DNA from 4 places in the Paenibacillus sp. OAS669 genome. Region 1 is predicted to be linked to each of the others. Evidence: riboswitches for the same ligand, from Rfam matches in the RefSeq annotation. Region 1 holds a riboswitch; each other region holds the start of a gene.
The links. Region 1 has a riboswitch for cobalamin ahead of GGC63_RS05715 (energy-coupling factor ABC transporter permease). Riboswitches for the same ligand answer to the same signal wherever they lie in the genome.
Positions count from the first base shown of each region.

Region 2: linked by a shared signal. The riboswitch ahead of nrdI (class Ib ribonucleoside-diphosphate reductase assembly flavoprotein NrdI) and the one ahead of GGC63_RS05715 (energy-coupling factor ABC transporter permease) in region 1 are both predicted to bind cobalamin.
Region 3: linked by a shared signal. The riboswitch ahead of cobJ (precorrin-3B C(17)-methyltransferase) and the one ahead of GGC63_RS05715 (energy-coupling factor ABC transporter permease) in region 1 are both predicted to bind cobalamin.
Region 4: linked by a shared signal. The riboswitch ahead of GGC63_RS10940 (ABC transporter substrate-binding protein) and the one ahead of GGC63_RS05715 (energy-coupling factor ABC transporter permease) in region 1 are both predicted to bind cobalamin.

Region 1 covers NZ_JADBDR010000002.1:65,323-70,081, forward strand. Annotated here, with positions in the region: gene GGC63_RS05705 (ABC transporter substrate-binding protein) at 1-234, opposite strand, end outside; gene GGC63_RS05710 (thioredoxin domain-containing protein) at 764-2,839, shown strand; cobalamin riboswitch at 2,952-3,140, shown strand; gene GGC63_RS05715 (energy-coupling factor ABC transporter permease) at 3,280-4,047, shown strand; gene GGC63_RS05720 (energy-coupling factor ABC transporter substrate-binding protein) at 4,044-4,328, shown strand; gene cbiQ (cobalt ECF transporter T component CbiQ) at 4,321-4,759, shown strand, end outside.
Region 2 covers NZ_JADBDR010000004.1:104,178-108,936, reverse strand. Annotated here, with positions in the region: gene metE (5-methyltetrahydropteroyltriglutamate--homocysteine S-methyltransferase) at 102-2,393, shown strand; cobalamin riboswitch at 2,761-2,968, shown strand; gene nrdI (class Ib ribonucleoside-diphosphate reductase assembly flavoprotein NrdI) at 3,108-3,467, shown strand; gene nrdE (class 1b ribonucleoside-diphosphate reductase subunit alpha) at 3,454-4,759, shown strand, end outside.
Region 3 covers NZ_JADBDR010000009.1:8,393-13,151, forward strand. Annotated here, with positions in the region: gene cobK (precorrin-6A reductase) at 1-480, opposite strand, end outside; gene GGC63_RS19865 (sirohydrochlorin chelatase) at 555-1,559, opposite strand; gene cobJ (precorrin-3B C(17)-methyltransferase) at 1,589-3,385, opposite strand; cobalamin riboswitch at 3,608-3,834, opposite strand; gene GGC63_RS19875 (helix-turn-helix domain-containing protein) at 4,068-4,451, shown strand; gene GGC63_RS19880 (hypothetical protein) at 4,462-4,656, opposite strand.
Region 4 covers NZ_JADBDR010000004.1:99,226-103,984, reverse strand. Annotated here, with positions in the region: gene nrdE (class 1b ribonucleoside-diphosphate reductase subunit alpha) at 1-586, shown strand, start outside; gene nrdF (class 1b ribonucleoside-diphosphate reductase subunit beta) at 613-1,578, shown strand; cobalamin riboswitch at 1,652-1,845, shown strand; gene GGC63_RS10940 (ABC transporter substrate-binding protein) at 1,991-3,586, shown strand; gene nikB (nickel ABC transporter permease) at 3,588-4,529, shown strand; gene GGC63_RS10930 (ABC transporter permease) at 4,526-4,759, shown strand, end outside.

The DNA of each region.
Region 1 (4,759 bases):
CCATTGAACATGCTTAATCTTGATCTCGGGAAAGCGCTTTCGAATAAACTGTCCAATAAGCTTGTCAAAGTTTTCTTCCTTGGTGTAGCGTTTGTTAAACAATTGATCACCTGTAAAAATAAACAGTTCATTATCCGCGGATTCGGATATTTTGTTCGTTTGTGGGCTTAGTTCGGAAACCGCCGGAACATCCTTGCAGCCCGCCAGGACAGCGATGGTAAGACCGATCAACAAAGGTAGGGAAAGCCTCCTGCTATACATGACAAAACTCCTTTCATTTTCGATTTATGGGATCACAGGACTCCTGCCAGTTCACCTCCCGAAAATTAGTTGGACATACAACCACTTACTGTAACTTTTTCTAACTTTAATATGGAACAAATTACAAATCATTAGGGGTATTTTTTAAACTATGGGTTATTTCTTGCATCTTTGTTTCATGCGCTTTTTGCCTAATAAAGGGGGGGAGAAACATAGGGGGAACCACTTGATGTTGCAATGCACCTAACGGACAGCAAGTCCAAAATATACCCATAACGATGAATGCGGAAGGAGGCTATTACATCTTGGGAGGGTCTTGAATAAGCTGCTGCCCTTGCAGGGCTTGGGATTGAAATTCATCAGGCAGACAAAGAAAAATTACTGTACTTGCTGCAGTCAAACCCCTGTTCCCCTTCCCCTGTGGAGGTTTTTTCTTTTCAAGGTGGTATGCTAAACTGGAATCAATAACAAAAATATTCCAGCAACAAGGAGGTGATGTTCCATGACAACGAACAGCAAACCCAATAGATTAGCCAAGGAAAAGTCGCCATACCTGCTTCAGCATGCGAACAACCCGGTAGACTGGTTCCCTTGGTCAGAGGAAGCTTTCGAAATCGCCAAGCGTGAGAACAAGCCCATCTTCTTATCCATCGGGTATTCAACCTGCCATTGGTGCCACGTCATGGCGCACGAATCGTTCGAGGACGAGGAAGTCGCGGCTATTCTTAATGAGCATTACATATCGGTCAAGGTGGATCGTGAAGAAAGACCCGATGTGGATCATCTCTACATGACTGTCTGTCAAGCGATGACCGGGCAGGGCGGATGGCCGCTGACGATTGTGATGACGCCGGAGAAAAAGCCGTTTTTTGCCGGGACGTATTATCCCAAAAACCGTCGCTACGGGCGTCACGGAATGATGGATATTTTGCCGCGGCTCGCGGGGAAGTGGAAGGAAGACCGGGAGCGGGTGATCGAGACCAGCGATCAGATTGTGACGGAAGTGGAGCAGCGGATGCTATCGAACCTGAAGGGCGAGATCTCGGAGCGCACGCTGGATCAGGCGTATGCCCAGTATGAGGAGCTATTTGACTCCACGTATGGCGGTTTTGGCGATAAACCCAAGTTCCCTACCTCGCATAATCTCTCGTTTCTTATGCGGTATTACCATCGCACCGGCAAAGAGCTTGCACTGCAGATGGTAGAGAAGACGTTAGATGCAATGCATCGGGGCGGTATGTACGATCATGTCGGCTTCGGATTTGCGAGATACTCTGTAGACGAGAAGTGGCTGGTGCCGCATTTTGAGAAAATGCTCTATGATAACGCGCTGCTGGCCTGGACCTACCTGGAAGCCTATCAACTGACTGGTAAGGCGAAATATTCCCGTACGTCCGAAGAGATATTCGCTTATGTGCTTAGGGATATGACCGACCAGGCAGGCGGCTTCTACTCTGCGGAGGATGCCGACTCGGAAGGGCACGAGGGGAAGTTCTACATATGGGAACAGGATGAGATTCTGAAAGTATTAGGCCCCGAGGACGGCAAGCTTTATAGCGACCTTTATGATATTACCAAGGAAGGCAATTTTGAAGGCCGGAGCATTCCTAACTTGATCCAGCATGATGTGGATAATTATGCCCGGCTCAAAGGATTGGATCCCGATCTATTATCTGAAACCATCGGGAGATGCCGACAAACCTTGTTTGCATACCGTGAGCAGCGCGTACATCCGGGTAAGGACGATAAAGTACTGACCTCCTGGAACGGACTTATGATCATGGCCTTGTCCAGAGGCTATAAAGTGCTGGAACGGTCGGAATATCTGGAGGCGGCCTCCAGTGCGGCTCGCTTTATTGTCTCCCGATTAAGGCGTCCGGATGGAAGGCTGCTTGCCAGATACAGGGACGGAGAAGCGGCGTTCGCCGCATACCTGGATGACTATGCGTTCCTGGTATGGGGACTAATCGAGCTGTATGAAGCGTCTTTTGAGCTCGAATATTTGCAGCTGGCTGTCGAGCTTAATGGACAGATGATCGAATTATTCTGGGATGAGGAACAGGGCGGTTTATTCTTCTACGGAAGCGACAGCGAGCAGCTGTTTTCCCGGAACAAGGAGATTTACGACGGTGCGCTGCCTTCCGGCAATGCGGTAGCTGCCATGAATTTCTTGAAGCTGTCCAAGCTGACCTATGACGCCAGGCTGTCGCAGATTGCCGAGAGGCAATTGCAAGCCTTCGCAGGCTCGGTTGAACGGTATCCGACAGGACATTCGATGCTTCTGATCGCTCTGGATTATGCGTACAGTCCTTCCAGCGAGATTGTCATTGCCGGGGATCCCGAATCCGGGACAACCAAGGAGATGCTTGCCGCGGTGCGCCAAGGCTTCAGACCCCATTCCTCCGTATTCTTGGTACCGCCGGGGGAAGAGGGCGAGAAGGTTCGTCAATTCCTTCCTGTAGTTCAGGACAAACAGGCAATCGGCGGCAGGCCGACGGCGTATGCTTGCGAGAATTTTGCATGTCATTCCCCGATTACAGATTTGGAAGAGCTGGAAGAAGTGCTGCATTCTTCATAAGAACTATCTCCTTAACGGAAAGCCTCCTTTTTTTATCAAGGAGGTTTTTTGTATTCCAAGAAGGAATTTGACGACATGCCACGAATATGGAATAGCTGTACTAATATTATTGGAGCATGAATATCCATTAGGTGCCTTTGTGAAGACAAAGGGTAACAGGGAATCGGGTGCAAATCCCGAGCGGTCCCGCCACTGTAAACGGGGAGTATCTTTCATCATGTCACTCGGTGTAACGACCGGGGAAGGCGAAGGAAGCGAAGATCCGTAAGCCAGGAGACCTACCTGATGGTATGCACCCAGATCCCTTCGCGGAAAGGAGAGGTGTACGAGAATGAATCGGCAAACATTAGAGGTGTTGTCGTATTTTCACACGTACCCGTGACCTATCCTGCTGGATAGGTCTTTTTGTTTCATCACATTAATGATGGAGGATGTATCGGATGAGTAGAAGAAAATGGGGCAGCAGCCTGCTGCTGGTGTTAGGGTTCGTCTTGTACCTGATGGTCAATGAGCCGCAATCGGCGTATGCCATGCATATTATGGAGGGCTTTTTGCCGCTCGGCTGGGCTGTATTTTGGTGGGTCGTCTTCATTCCTTTCTTTATTCTTGGCCTGAGAGCTTTAATCCGTATTACGAAAGAAACCCCTGAGCTCAAAATTATGCTGGGCTTGGCCGGAGCATTTACCTTCGTATTATCTGCACTGAAGATCCCTTCGGTCACAGGCAGCAGCTCGCATCCGACCGGAACCGGTCTAGGAGCCGTGATGTTCGGCCCTCTGCCGATGAGCGTATTAGGCTCCATTGTATTGCTGTTTCAAGCCTTGCTTTTGGCGCATGGCGGTTTAACGACGCTGGGAGCCAACGCTTTTTCGATGGCTGTGGCCGGACCGGTCGTAGGGTATTTTGTCTATAGATGGATGATGCAGGCGACAGGGAAACAAAAATGGTCCATTTTCATAGCAGCGGCTTTGGCAGATTTATCTACCTATGTAGTCACTTCCTTGCAGCTGGCGCTGGCATTCCCGGCGGAGCAGGGGGGTATCGCGGCTTCCTTCGTGAAATTCGGTGGTATTTTTGCCATTACCCAAATCCCTCTGGCTATCAGTGAAGGCCTTCTGACGGTATTGATCTGGAACTGGCTTCAAGCTTACAGCCCGAATGAATTGTCCCTGCTTCAACGCAAAATGAAAGGAGCCCGCGAATCATGAAAACCAGCTCGAAAAATATGCAGATACTGGCTGCCGTAGTCTTATTGGCCGCTTTACCATTGCTGCTTGTCAAAGGGGATTTCGGAGGCGCGGATGATGCGGCCGAGGAAGTGATCAAATCGCTCCATCCGTCCTACGAACCTTGGTTCTCTTCCTTCATAGAGCCTCCTCCGGAAACGGAAAGCATGCTGTTTGCCCTGCAGGCCGCCCTGGGAGCCGGATTTATCGGATACACGATCGGTTTATTCAAAGGAAGAGCGACCAAGCGTAACCATGATTAAACAAATCGACGTCATTTCTTATAGCAATAAGCTGCGAGCCGTTTCTCCCATGTGGAAAAGCGGTTTCGCTGCTCTTTTGCTCCTGCTGTCCTATCTGTCTCATCCTGTTGTTCAGCTGTTGATGTTCATCTGGATCTCGGCTTGGATTGCGGGTTATGCCAAGGTTCCGCTCAGGTTATATAGTTCACTTCTGTTCAGTTCGCTTCTATTGTTTGCAGCAAGCTTGCCCGCTTTATTGTTGGAAATTCATTCGTTTGAACAAGGGCAGTTCCGGGCAGAAGGCCTGACGCTGCTCGCTTATTCTCATTGGTCTCTGAGTTTGAATCCGTCGGGCGTAGAGCTGACGGTGAAGCTGCTGTGCCGAATTATGGCTTGCGTAGCCGCATCCATGCTGTTGATTCTGACTACTCCCATGCCGGAGCTGTTCCAGG
Region 2 (4,759 bases), on a different contig from region 1:
ATAGCCTGCGGCTATAACTAGATATAGTATAATCCAATTACTTTATAGCAACCAATCTGTGGTAAATTTCTTTATAACCAAATTGTAGAGGAGTTTTTCACATGGTAAAAAGCAGCGTATTAGGCTATCCGCGTATTGGTGCTGATAGGGAATGGAAGAAGGCTCTGGAAGCGTTCTGGTCAGGCTGTTTGGAAGAACAAGATTTTCGCAGTCAGCTGCAGAATATTCGTTTGGGTCATTTGCGCAAGCAGCAGGAGAAAGGAATTGACCTCATTCCTGTCAATGACTTCAGCTATTACGATCATATTCTGGACACGGCAGCGATGTTCGGCATTATTCCGAGCCGGTTCTCGTATACAGGCGGAGCCGTTCCTTTGTCCGTATATTACGGGGTAGCCCGCGGGACTGAGGGTGCCGCCGCAAGTGAAATGACCAAATGGTTCAATACGAATTATCATTATATTGTACCTGAGCTTTCAGGAGCGTCACCGGTGCTTACGGAGAATAAGCCTCTTGAAGCTTATCGTGAAGCAAAGGAGAAGCTTGGTATTGAAGGAAAACCGGTTATTGTTGGGCCGTTGACCTTCTTGAAGCTTTCCAAAGGTTACGCCGCATCGGAAACGGAGGCCTGGCTGGATAAGCTGCTGCCGCTCTATGTGCAGTTGCTTCAGGAGCTTGCGGCGGAAGGCGTTCAATGGGTGCAGGTGGATGAACCGATTCTTGTAACCAAGCTATCCGATGAGGACGTACAGCGATTGAAGCATATTTATGAAACTTTTGCCGCAGCAGTACCCGGCTTGAATCTTATGCTGCAAACGTACTTTGAATCAGTAGAACGGTACAGTGATATCGTCAAGCTGCCAGTTAAAGGAATAGGCCTTGATTTCGTTCATGGATACGACGGAAATCTGAAGTCCATTCAAACAATTGGCTTCCCGCAGGACAAGGTTTTGGGTGCGGGAGTCATTGATGGCCGCGGTATTTGGAAGGCCTCGTTAACCGGAAAGCTGGAGTTGTTGAAAGAGCTTGCGAGGGCAGTACCTGCTGACTGCTTGATTGTTCAATCTTCGTGCAGCCTGCTTCACGTACCGGTAACCGTAGAGCGGGAAACGAAGCTCACCTCCGAATTGAAAGGTGCTCTCGCGTTTGCCGATGAAAAATTGAATGAGCTCGTCCTATTGACCAAAGCTTTCTCCTCAAAGGAAGCAGTTCAAGGAGAATTGGAGCAATATGATCGTACGATTCAAGCGCTTCAGCAATCCGCTGATCGAAACCGCAGCGAGATTCAGACCGTCGTTGCAGCTGTCAGCTCTCAAGAACCAGTACGTTCCGCTCCGTTTGCAGAACGCTATGCAGCTCAGCAGGCGAAATGGCAATTGCCGCTATTTCCGACGACAACCATCGGCAGCTTCCCGCAGTCCGCTGAGGTGCGTAAAGCCCGTCAATTATGGCGTAAAGGGGAATGGAACGACAAGCAGTATGCTGAATTTATCCGGGAGCAAATCGATACCTGGATCAAGATCCAGGAAGAAATCGGCATCGACGTGCTTGTACACGGTGAGTTTGAGAGAACCGACATGGTGGAGTTTTTTGGTGAAAAGCTCGCGGGATTTGCATTTACCCAAAATGGATGGGTACAATCCTACGGTTCCCGCTGCGTCAAGCCGCCGGTGATCTACGGAGATGTAGCGTTCATTGGTGAAATGACCGTTGAAGAAACCAAGTACGCCCAGTCCAAGACGAGCCATCCTGTAAAAGGAATGCTGACAGGACCTATCACCATCATGAACTGGTCGTTTGTCCGTGAGGATATCCCGCGCGAGCAGATTGCCTACCAATTGGCTTATGCTCTCAGACAAGAAGTAGAAGCGTTGGAGAAGGCAGGCATTGGCATGATTCAGGTGGATGAGCCGGCAGTACGCGAGGGTTTACCGCTTAAAGAGTCGGAGCAGGCAGATTATCTTGCATGGGCTGTCAAAGCTTTTCGCATTGCCACCTGCACAGTTCAAAAAACAACGCAGATCCATACCCATATGTGCTACTGTGAGTTCCATGACATGATAGATTCCATTGAAGCGATGGACGCGGACGTTATTTCCATCGAGACATCCCGCAGCCACGGCGAATTAATCCACAGCTTCGAGTTGAACACTTACAAGCTGGGAATCGGCTTGGGTGTGTATGACATTCATAGTCCGCGTATTCCGAGCGTAGAGGAAATGACAGGAATGATAGAACGTGCATTGCGTGTGTTAGATCCCAAATTGTTCTGGATCAATCCGGATTGCGGTCTGAAGACACGCGGTCTTGAAGAAACGGTTGCTTCTCTGCGCAATATGGTGGAGGCGACTAAGACGGCTCGTGCCAAATACGAGCAGTCCGTGACAAACTAAGTGGCAGGGTATACTCCATAATAAGACAGAGACAGACGTTACGGTGAATAGAAAGGCAATTCTATTGGATCTGTTCAAGCCGATGGTGAAAAGCGGTATTCGTTTCGCGGAATGTGAAAGATATAGCAGTTCAATTTTCTTTGTACCCAGGACTAAATAACTAATTTTTCGGATGATTAGGACCTGCGCAGCATGCGCCGGGTCTTTTTTGTCATCGACAAAAGGCTTGCTGCAGCAAGTCTCAGCGGCATTTTATATGCATGAAAATGACTGTCAGCTATAGGCTGAAGTCTATAAAAATACTAAAACAAGGGCCATCCTATCCATTGACAAATACCATATATTGATATAGATTATTTATTGCCAACTATATATTGTTGTGACAGGTGCTTTTCGTTCAATAGAACGAGAAAGCTTAATAGGGAAGTCCGGTGAGAAGCCGGCGCGGTCCCGCCACTGTAAGAGAGGAGGATCGGTCTTGTATGCCACTGGCTTAGGAACCAAACAAGCTGGGAAGGCGGATCGATCATGATGATTCTCTAGCCAGGAGACCTGCCTGATCATTGACACGGCCTGCGGAGAACAGGAAGGTGTCCGTTACGTCTTTAATGAAGTATGTACATTTGCATGCTCGTTTCAGCGCATTCGGCCCTGTTAGCCGAACGCGCTTTTTTATGCCTGCTCCGCGAGGGACTAAGGAAGGGGAAGAAATGCATGTTGATCGCTTATGACTCCAAGACGGGAAATGTTCGCCGTTTTGTCGAAAAGCTGAATATGCGAGTGGTTCAAATAGAGGAAATGATGACGGTGAACGAACCGTTCGTTCTAATCACCTATACTACGGGCTTCGGTCAAGTGCCTCAGAAAGTGATGTCCTTTCTTCAAAAGAATCATGCGAATCTCATGGGAGTTTCAGCTAGCGGTAATCGGAATTGGGGAGAAGGCTTTGCCCGAAGCGCCGATCTTATCGCGAAATTATATAAAGTACCGGTAGTAAGCAAGTTTGAGCTTTCAGGAACGAAGCAGGATGTAGAGCGGTTTAAACAGGAGGTGCGTTTGGTTGCTGCATATTGAATTGAACAATTTGTTGCTGCAAAGAGATACGGACGGCTTTTTTCAATTGGAAAAGGATAAGGAAGCCGTAAAGGCGTTTATGGAGGAAGTACATAGCAAAAGCGTACAATTCGCGGATACGAGTGCGAAAGTGCGCTATATGATCGATAACGACTATTACGAGGATGTATATCAGCAGTATTCACCGGCTGACGTTGAGGAAATTTACGAAATCGCACATAACTATCGCTTCGAATTTCCTTCCTACATGGCGGCATCCAAGTTTTATACGGATTACGCAGTGAAGAGCAATGACCGCACGATGTACTTGGAGCATTACCCGGATAGAGTGGCGATTGTAGCGCTGCATCTGGCTCGTGGAGATATGAATACGGCTAGAACGCTGACTACGGCCATGATGGACCAACGAGTGCAGCCGGCGACTCCGACATTTCTGAATGCAGGCAAGAGCCGTCGTGGGGAAATGGTTTCGTGCTTTTTGCTGGAAATGGACGATTCCCTGAATTCGATTAACTATGTTCTCGGCACTTGCATGCAGCTTTCCAAAATCGGCGGAGGAGTGGCGGTCAATTTATCCAAATTACGCGGCCGCGGAGAACCGATTAAGGATGTAGAAGGTGCGGCAAAAGGCATTATGCCGGTGCTCAAATTGATGGAGGATGCCTTCTCCTATGCCGATCAAATGGGGCAGCGCAGAGGGTCGGGAGCTGCTTATTACAACATTTTCGGATGGGATATTATGGAACTGCTGGACAGCAAGAAGATCAATGCCGATGAAAAAACACGCCTCAAGACTTTATCGATCGGTTTGATCATCCCTAACAAGTTCTATCAGCTGGCGGAAGAAAACAAGCCTCTGCACGTGTTTGCTCCTTATTCCGTTTATAAAGCGTATGGAACCCATTTGGATGATATGGATCTTGATGCTATGTATGATGAATTACTGGCTAATGATCGTGTGCGTAAGAAAGTCGTGATGAGCGCACGCGATATGATGATCAAGATCTCCATGATTCAGCTGGAATCAGGCTATCCTTACATTATGAACAAAACCAATGCCAATCGCGTACACCCACTGAAGCAGCTGGGCGCGATAAAAATGTCGAACCTCTGCACGGAAATTTTCCAGCTGCAGGAGACATCGGAAATCAACGATTACGGCCAGCCGGATAGAATCCGCCGCGATATCAGCTGCAACCTTGCTTCCTTGAACATTGCCAACGTGATGGAGCTGAATAAAGTGAAGGAATCCGTTAAGGAAGGGATTACCGCACTGACAGCGGTCAGCGATA
Region 3 (4,759 bases), on a different contig from region 1:
GCGAGGCAGCATCCGTGCCACCAAGGTGGTATTCGGAAGGCCAAGCAGCCGCTTCGCGAAAATATGCAGCGTCTTGCTGCCGGTCGTCAGCATAATGACGCCCTGGCGCTGTGCCGCCAGCTCCGCCGCCTGCTCGTAATCATCCGCGAACGTGATCAGCGGATTCTGATCGATGGCGATCCGTCCCCGCTCATAGCGGATATAGGGGACGCCGGCTTCCTGAGAAGCGGCAATCGCATTCTTCGACGCCTCCTCCGCGAACGGATGCGTGGCGTCGACAATCGTGCGGAACCCGCGTTCCCGTACCAAGGCTGCCAGCGCTTCTGCGGTTAGTCTTCCCGTCAGTACGGGGAGGCCGGCCTCCTCCATCGACTTGGCGGCGCTGTCCGTAACGACCGTAGTCAAGAGCGGGTACCCTGCCTCCCGAATCTGCAATGCAAGCTCACGCGCATCGCTTGTTCCTGCCATAACCAATATCATGATTTGTGCCTCCATCTGTTAAGATCATGCATTCCGTTTGAGCTGCCCGGAGAGCCCGGAGTAAGTTCTGCTCCTTAAGATTTGCTTTTCTCCAACGCAGGCGCTTTCGTATCGTCATGATCATGATGGTGGTGGTCGTGATCATGATCATGGTCATGATGATGGTCGTGCTTATGATCATGGTGGTCATGGTCGTGCCCGTGATGATGATCATGCCCATGGTGATGATGTCCATGGTCGTGATCGTGATCATGATGATGGTGATGATCGATATGCTCCATCGCCGCCAAGCGGTATTGGCACATATCGCAGTTCATTCTGGCCTCGCCCTCTACGGCCTCTAGCGCCCGCTCCCGCAAAATCAGCTGCAAATTCGGATGGAACCCGAAATAATCCGCCAATATAAATTCCTGCTCGGGGTATTTCTCCGAGAATTGAAGCAGCATTTGCTCCATCCGCTTCATCAATACGCCCGTGAACAAGAAATACGGCAGGATAACGACCTTGCGTGCGCCGAGCTTGATACAGCGCTCAATCCCTTCATCCACTAAAGGCGCCGTCACTCCGATAAACGCCGTCTCCACCCATTTGACCTTCAGCTTTTCCCAGAACAGCCGGGATATTTTGAACAAATCGCTGTTGGCGTCCGCATCGCTGCTGCCCCGTCCTACGACAAGCACCGCCGTCTGCTCCCGGTCGGCTTCCGTTGCAGCGCCTGCACCGGCCGCTTCCAACCGCGACGCAAGAATATCCAGCACCTGCTCATGAACCCCGATAGGCCGTCCATAGTTGAACCGAACGGACGGGTAACGCAGCCTCGCTTCGTCAATAGCAGCCGGAATATGTATTTTGGCATGCCCCGCCGAGAATAAAGTGATCGGCACTACCGCAATCTGCGTAGCTCCCTGTTGAACACACTGCTCGATACCCTGTGCGATGGTGGGCCGTTCAAATTCCAAAAAGCACGTCTCCACGATCGGCTGGTCCATCTTCGATGCAATAGAGCGGACGAACTCCCGTACCTCCTCATTGCCTTCCGCATCCTTACTGCCGTGGCCTACAAACAAAACCGCATTCATCCTGTTCCCTCCCTGTCTTTATTTCCGTATTAATCGCCGCATACCGCGTTTTCAATTTGGAAAACCGGCACCTCTTGGTGACGATAGCCTTCTACTTCCTTTACTCTTTTAAAATATTTATGGAATCGCTCATTCGGATGACCATCCGAAATATACCGCTGTACAATCCGTTCGATCATGTCTACCAGTTGATCCGGCTCAATCCCCTCGGCGACCGGCTGTCCCGGATGCGCATTGCGCCCGACTGTCTTGCCGCCCAGGAACAAATCGAATTTCTCCTTCCGGTATACGATGCCGATATCCTCGTGCACCGCCCCATAACAAGCCATTCCGCACCCGTTCAAGCCGATGCGCAGCTCCTTCGGCACGCTCAAGCCGCCGATCCGCTTCTGCAGCTCCTCGGCGTACGGAATCGCATCCGCCTTCTCCGCATTGCAAAAGTCGCAAGCTTTAAGCTGCGCTACATCGCCGATCGGCGCCAGCAGGAAGCCTTCCTGCCGCAGCTTCGTCGTAATGTCATCGGGATTCGATGTCGGAACCCGGATAATCATTTGGTGATGGGGCGTGTACTCCATCGTCCCCGTCTCGCCAACGACCTCAGCCAGCGCAAGCATCTGTCTGGCGGTAAAACGCTTCTCGGCGACGCCCGGACTTACCGCAAGCTCGAAGATCGCTTGCTGGCGGAACAATCCCGCCGAGGCAGGCGTGCTGCCCGGCTCCGTGACCACGCCTCGGCTGAGATCGGACAGGCGCAGCGCCTCCATCGCCAGCATTAGCGGCGAGTCGGTACCGGGGCCGCTGCTCCGCTCCTCGCGCTCAGCCACGCTGACCGCGCTGGCAGCCAGCACCGCTCCGCCCGTGCTTCCGCCGCCGGCGGAGCTTGCAGGAGCCGTCTCCCTTACGGTGCGGGCCACGGCTTCCAGGCCGCTTTCCACTTGGCCTTCGCCTTCCCAAGCCCAATCCTCGTCATCCGCATCGACCGCCACTGCCTCGTCCCACTGCCGCAGCGCCCAAGGCTCCGCCGCTTCCTGCAGCCGCTGGTGCGGCTTAAGCGGCTGTACATCGGCGCCGAGCGTATACTTGCGCTGATAACCGCGCGGGGTGATCATCAGACCGTCGTAGACCGTCGTCGACGCATTGCCGATAATGACCGTCGTCAGCATCCCGATCTCATGATCGAGCATATCGCGCAAAGTTGTCAGCACCACATGCTGACGGTCCCGGTAGGCACTCTTCACGATGCCGACCGGCGTCTCCGGCGAGCGGTATTTCAGCAATATGCGCTGCGTCTCCACAATTTGCCGGGTTCGTCTGCCGCTGCGGGGGTTGTACAGCGCAATGACGAAGTCCGCCTGGGCCGCCGCCTCGACGCGCCGGGCAATCAGCTCCCACGGCGTCAGATGATCGCTTAAGCTTATCGTGCAGGCATCGTGCATGACCGGGGCCCCAAGCAGCGAGGCGGAAGAGTTAATCGCCGATATGCCGGGGATTATCTCGACTTCCACGCCGCCGTCCCGCCTCCAGCCTTTTTCCATCAGCACCTCGTACACCAGTCCGGCCATCCCGTATACACCGGCATCGCCGCTCGAGATAACCGCTACCTTTTTCCCGGCCTCCGCTTGCCGAACGGCCTCCTGAGCCCGGCTCACTTCCTCCGTCATCCCCGTCCGTACAATCTCCTGATCGGTGAGAAGTCCACGGATAAGATCCACGTACGTGTTATAGCCGATGATAACTTCACTTTCTTCAATGGCCTCCCGCGCCCGTTTCGTAATATGCTCGAAGCTTCCCGGTCCGAAGCCGATGATAAGCAGTTTTCCCGCCATTCGCCGCACATCCTTTCCTTCCTATATAAATACATCATGATGGTTGCCTCTCGAACATGTCTTCCTTACTTTTATGCAGCACAAAAAAGAGCATTCCTACAGAAAGTGTTAGAAATGCTCTTGCAGCCCGCGTTCTCAAGAATTCCAATGACACTGTATCCGATATGCCATTACCATTCCATAAGTAAGCCGATCTCTAACACCTCCCTATCCTCGTAGGTCAACAGTGTTTTGAAATTAGGCAGGTCTCCTGACTTCGAGCTTCGTCATCCGATTCCCTTCCCAGACGCGCTCTATGGCGCTCCAGTGGCAACAACATCGGCATAACAAGCCTTTCTTATGGAAAGGCACTCTTCACAGTGGCGGGACCGTGCCGGCTTTGCACCGGGCTTCCCTTTTAAGCCAAATGAGGCATGATTTCATTCGGCACCTAATTCATCCGTATTTGATTGTCCAGAGTCATCATATCACCCGAAGCGAAGCTTTGTCTATAACTGCGCGCCCTCCCTCCGCTAACGACAAGCCGTTCGATGCCCCGGGAGGTATGGGCCGAAGTTCTTATTTTTTACAGCATACCCATTGAAACAAAACGATAGCTTACGAACAATATAGCCGACTATACAGAAGAGCTGGAATGAGGAAGGTCAGCCGATTTACAACAGCAAAGGTGGAAGGATGCTCTATGAAATACGGGCAGCGAATAGCCAAACTGCGGAGCAAAGGGTACATGACCCAGGAAGAGCTTGCCTATAAAGTAGGAATTACCCGTTCCGCCCTTTCTCATTATGAAAATAATAGAAGAGAGCCGGATTACGAAACCATTCAAAAAATTGCCGATATATTCGGCGTATCGATAGACTATTTGATGGGCCGCACGGATCATCCCGGAAGCTTTGCGGACGGCACGGAGGAATTTATCAGCTATCTTGAGCTTTCGGACGAAGCTATTCTGGACAAATTCATTCTGACTATTGACGGAAGAGAACTCACACTGGAGGAGTCCAAAAGCTTCATCGCTTTCATTCGGTCCGAGCGTTCTCTCCCTGCCGACAAAAATAAGCCATGATGAGGTACGGCTACTTGCTGTACTCCATCATGCCTAGTTCCTTGTACATATATGAAAATAACGGTTTATCGAGGCCTTTGTATTGAGGCTTGATCGGTTCTTTCACGGCTTCTTGAAGAGCCAGCCATTGATCGTACTTGTCTCTGGGGATACCGAGTTGATTCAGGACGGTGTCGATATCCACCGTTTTCTTGTTCTCTTCCATTTGCAACCCACACTCCATCTCGTCTCATAGACTTTCAATGTCTAGTATTATATCGGAGATGTTCAAAAAAAGGTGTCGCATACTGGGAGGGTTTTCGTTAAAA
Region 4 (4,759 bases), on a different contig from region 1:
TGCCAAAGAGCGCGGCGTTACGTTTGCAGGCTTCGAGCAATCCGACTATGCGAACGGCACTTACTTCGACCGCTATTTGGAAACGGACTACAGACCCGTTACAAGTAAGGTACAAGAGCTGTTCAAGGATATGCCAATCCCGTCTCCCGAAGATTGGGCGAGCCTGAAGTCCGCTGTACAAGCTTACGGATTATATCATGCTTACCGGCTTGCGATTGCGCCGACACAGAGCATTTCCTATATCCAGAATGCAACGTCAAGCGTAATGCCGATTGTCGAGCAAATCGAAACGCGCACTTATGCCAACTCGACTACCTACTATCCGATGCCGTATTTGAGCAGAGATAACTACTTCTTCTATAAATCGGCTTATCAGATGGATCAGTTCAAGGTATTGGATTTGATTGCCGAAATTCAAACGCATGTGGACCAGGGAATATCCACGGTCCTGCACGTCAACAGCGATGTGACTACGAGACAGCTGGCTCGATACTATATTTACGCAGCTAAAAAAGGACTGAAATCTCTTTATTACACTCGGACGAACCATCTTTCCGTTGAAGAGTGCATCAGTTGTTCCGTATAAGATAAGCTGGAAAGGGAGTTGCAGCAATGAGTGTTTGGAAAGCCGTGAATTGGAACCGTCCAGATGACGATTTTACGGATACATTCTGGAAGCAAAATATTATGCAATTTTGGACGGATGAGGAGATTCCGCTATCCGATGATAAAATGTCCTGGCTGACATTAAACGATGCGGAGCGGGACCTGTACATGAAGGTACTTGGCGGTTTAACGCTGCTCGATACGGTACAAGGCGGCGTCGGAATGCCCAAAATTCTCGAGCTCGTCGAAGGGCTGCAGCGTAAAGCGGTCCTCGGCTTTATGGGGATGATGGAGCAAATCCATGCCAAATCGTATAGCAGTATTTTTACCACATTGGCATCGACGGAAGAGATCGATAGCATTTTTCAATGGATTGAAAACAACCGTTTCCTGCAAGTCAAGGCGGAGACGATATCCCAATATTATAACAACATTCATTCACGCAAAGATTTGTACTTGGCGATGGCAGCCTCCGTACTGCTCGAGAGTTATTTGTTCTATAGCGGCTTCTTTTATCCGCTGTACCTGGCCGGACAAGGGAAAATGACGAGCAGCGGGGAGATCATTAACCTGATTCTGCGTGATGAGAGCATCCATGGGTTGTATGTCGGCATGCTGGCTCAAGAGGTGTATGCCCAATTGGATCAGGACGAGCAGCAAGCCGCTTATGAGACATTGCAAGGACTTCTTCGCTACTTGCACAGCAACGAAGAGCAATATACAGAGGAACTGTATACCGCAGTAGGGCTGACGGGCGAAGTGAAAGCCTTCTTGTGTTATAACGCAAACAAAGCCATGATGAACCTGGGGCTGGAGCCTTTGTTCCCGGAAGAGGATATCAATCCTATTGTCCTTAACGGGATTAATACTCGTACGAAGCAGCATGATTTCTTTTCCAAGAAAGGTAACGGCTATATTCGGACGGTTAACGTGGAAACTTTGACGGACGATGATTTTCTGTTTGGCGACTGATGCTTTATGATGGATGCTTTATGCTTGCCCAAAATGGAATTTTCCTATATGATCAGATAGGTTTCATACAAATTGCATATAAGGGGAACAAGGTGCTTTAGCAGATGCTAAAGCTTAATAGGGAAGTTCGGTGCAACACCGACGCGGTCCCGCCACTGTAATGGAGGAGTCACAGCAACGGTGCCACTGGTCTAGCCATAGACCGGGAAGGCTGCTGATGATGAGGAATCCAGAGCCAGGAGACCTGCCTGTTCTGACAGCACTGCTTTTACCTACGGCTGATAGGGAAGTGTTAAAGACGGCTTGTCGTTTGTTCCTCAACAACCGGGGCATCTTTACCTTTCTAGCTTCACGTCTGGGTAAAGATGTCTTTTTTGTATTTCATTTTAGAAAGAGAGAGGAATTTATAATCATGCATCCTTCATTTTTACGGAGCAAAATGGCACTTCAGCTTGTCCTGTTGACGCTTTGCGTACTACTTGTGATGGCCGGGTGTAGTCCGGCTGCACAGCGTCAGGCTAATTCATCTGCTTCCTCCGGCAGCGTACATCCGGAAGAGGTCGTGCTGGCCGCTCCCCGCGATCTGGCTCCGGGTCCTCAGGATTCCTATTACACAAGTACAATTCTTTATGTTTGGGAGCCGTTAATTACAGCCTCCGAGGATGGACAGCCTGCCCCCAAGCTGGCAAAGTCTTGGAAGATGTCCGAGGACGGCAAGGAATGGACCTTTCAGCTGCGGGAGAATGTTCAATTTCATGATGGGGAGAAGCTGAATGCCGATGCGGTCATCGCTAACTTTAACCGCTACAAGCAAGTAAGTCCCAAGAGCTCGCCGTTCTATACTCTGGATATCAAAAGCTCTTATCCGGGGTTAAAGGATGTCGTCAAGATCGACGATATGTCCTTCAAGCTCGTCTTCGAGAATCCGCAACCGACTTTACTGTATTCGATGGTGAATTTCTCAAGCCCGATCTACAGCCCTGAAAATTTCAATGAAAAAGGCGATTTTAACGGCCTTCCTCAAGGAACAGGCCCTTTCAAGCTGATCGAACATAAGAAGGACCAATTTGCATTGTTGGAAGCTTTCGACGGCTATTATGGTCAGAAGGCTGCCAGCCAACGGATACGTGTTCGCGTCATACCGGATCCTGATACCAGACTTGCCGCTTTGAAATCAGGAGAGATTATGGGGGTTATGGACCTCGGTGCTATTCCTCCGACTCTAGCCAAAGAACTGTTGAAGGATTCGCAATTCGAGCTTTCGGCTACAAAATCAACCATCTCTCATTATCTTCATCCGAATGGAAAAAAAGCGCCTTTTGACAACCCCAAAATGCGTCAAGCCGTTAGCATGATGATAGACCGTCAGCAATTAGTGAAGGAGCTTTACTTGGGTTATCCTGCGGCAACGGTTAATTTTCTGAACAATACCTCGCCGTTTTATAAGGATATCCCATTGGACTATCGGCCAGAAGAGGCCAAGAAATTGGCAGCTGAAGTACTGGGCAATCAAAGAAGAAGCATCGAGTTGATCGTGCCAACTTACGGCTTGGACCGTTATCCTTATAAGGCGCAAGCAGAGCTATTCCAATCCGTGCTGAAGGAATTGCAGCTGGATGTGAATATCCGCATTCTGGATGGGGCCGCCTTTAAAGATGCCCAGGCCAAAGGAGATTATGACCTGGCATTGGCTACGCAAGGTCTTCCGAACGGAGACCCGTATACGTTATTCACCAACTATTTATCCAGCACAGGCTCCAGCAATAAAAGCTACAGCCTTGGCTACAAAAACGACAGAGTGGACCAACTGCTGAATCAAGCAAAAGCCACCCTGAGCATGGACGAGCGCAAAGGCATTTATAATGAGCTTCAAACGATAGCGGCATCCGATTTGCCGACAATTCCTTTGTTCAACGATGCGAGCTTGATTGCTTACAACAAGAAAATTACCGGTTATAAGGCAACGATTTACGGAACTACGCTTCCCGAGCTCAAATGGGCATCGTAACATGATGTATTTCATTAGACGGATAGCAGCAGCCATTCCGGTCATTATGGGTATTTCTTTTATAGCTTTTGCACTAAGTGTGGCTTCGCCCGGAGATCCTGCGGTCGAAGCTTTAAGCATGAATGGGATTAAGGAGCCGACAGAGCAAGAAATTGAGGCGAAAAGGGCAGAGCTTGGATTGAATGATCCCATGTTCGTCCAATATGCACATTGGCTGTGGAAAGCGAGTCACGGGGATCTTGGAACTTCTTATATGACGAAAGAATCCGTAAGCGGGGAGCTACTGCGCCGGCTTCCTGTAACATTGAGTGTTTCAGGGATGGCCTTGGTCATTGCAGTTGGCACAGGAATTCCACTGGGAATGCTCATGGCCATGAAGAAAAACACATCTTTTGACCACACGGCGCGAATATTGGCTTTATCCCTGGTTTCAATCCCCGGCTTCTGGCTGGCCATTTTGATGATCACCGTATTCTCCGAAAAGCTTCACTGGCTGCCTACCAGCGGCTATGGAACCTTTAAACATCTTATTATGCCCGCCATCGTATTGGCAGCCGGAACGAGTGCAGTACTTATGCGCTTAACCAGAGCGGCACTGCTTGAGGTATGGAATCAGGCATATATGGTAACAGCGAAAGCCAAAGGTCTGCACGACACACGCATATTGATCATTCATGCTTTGCGAAATGCCATGATTCCGCTTATTACCGTCATCGGATCCTACTTCGGAGCTATTCTTGGCGGATCGGTCATAGTGGAAGTGATTTTTGCCATACCGGGTATTGGAAGGTTTGCTATGGATGGAATATTTCGCAGGGACTATCCCGTTATTCAAGGGTATGTTGTATTTACAGGCCTTGTCTATGTAGCTTTTAATCTGTTAGTCGATATGTCTTACCTTGTCATTCATCCGCAAATGAGATTGGGAGGGAAGCTTCAATGAAGCTGAAGTTTACCTCTATCAGGCTACCAGGCCACAGGGTGATGCTGAAGGGGGCTGCCGGATTCGCTTGCTTAGTGCTTTTATTGATCCTCTTATGCAGCTTCCTGGCGCCGTGGATCGCACCGTATGACCCCAATCAGGTGAATATGTCAGAACGGCTGGCACCACTTTCTCCCGAGCATATCCTCGGGACGGACACATTGGGCAGAGATGTGTTCAGCAGACTCCTT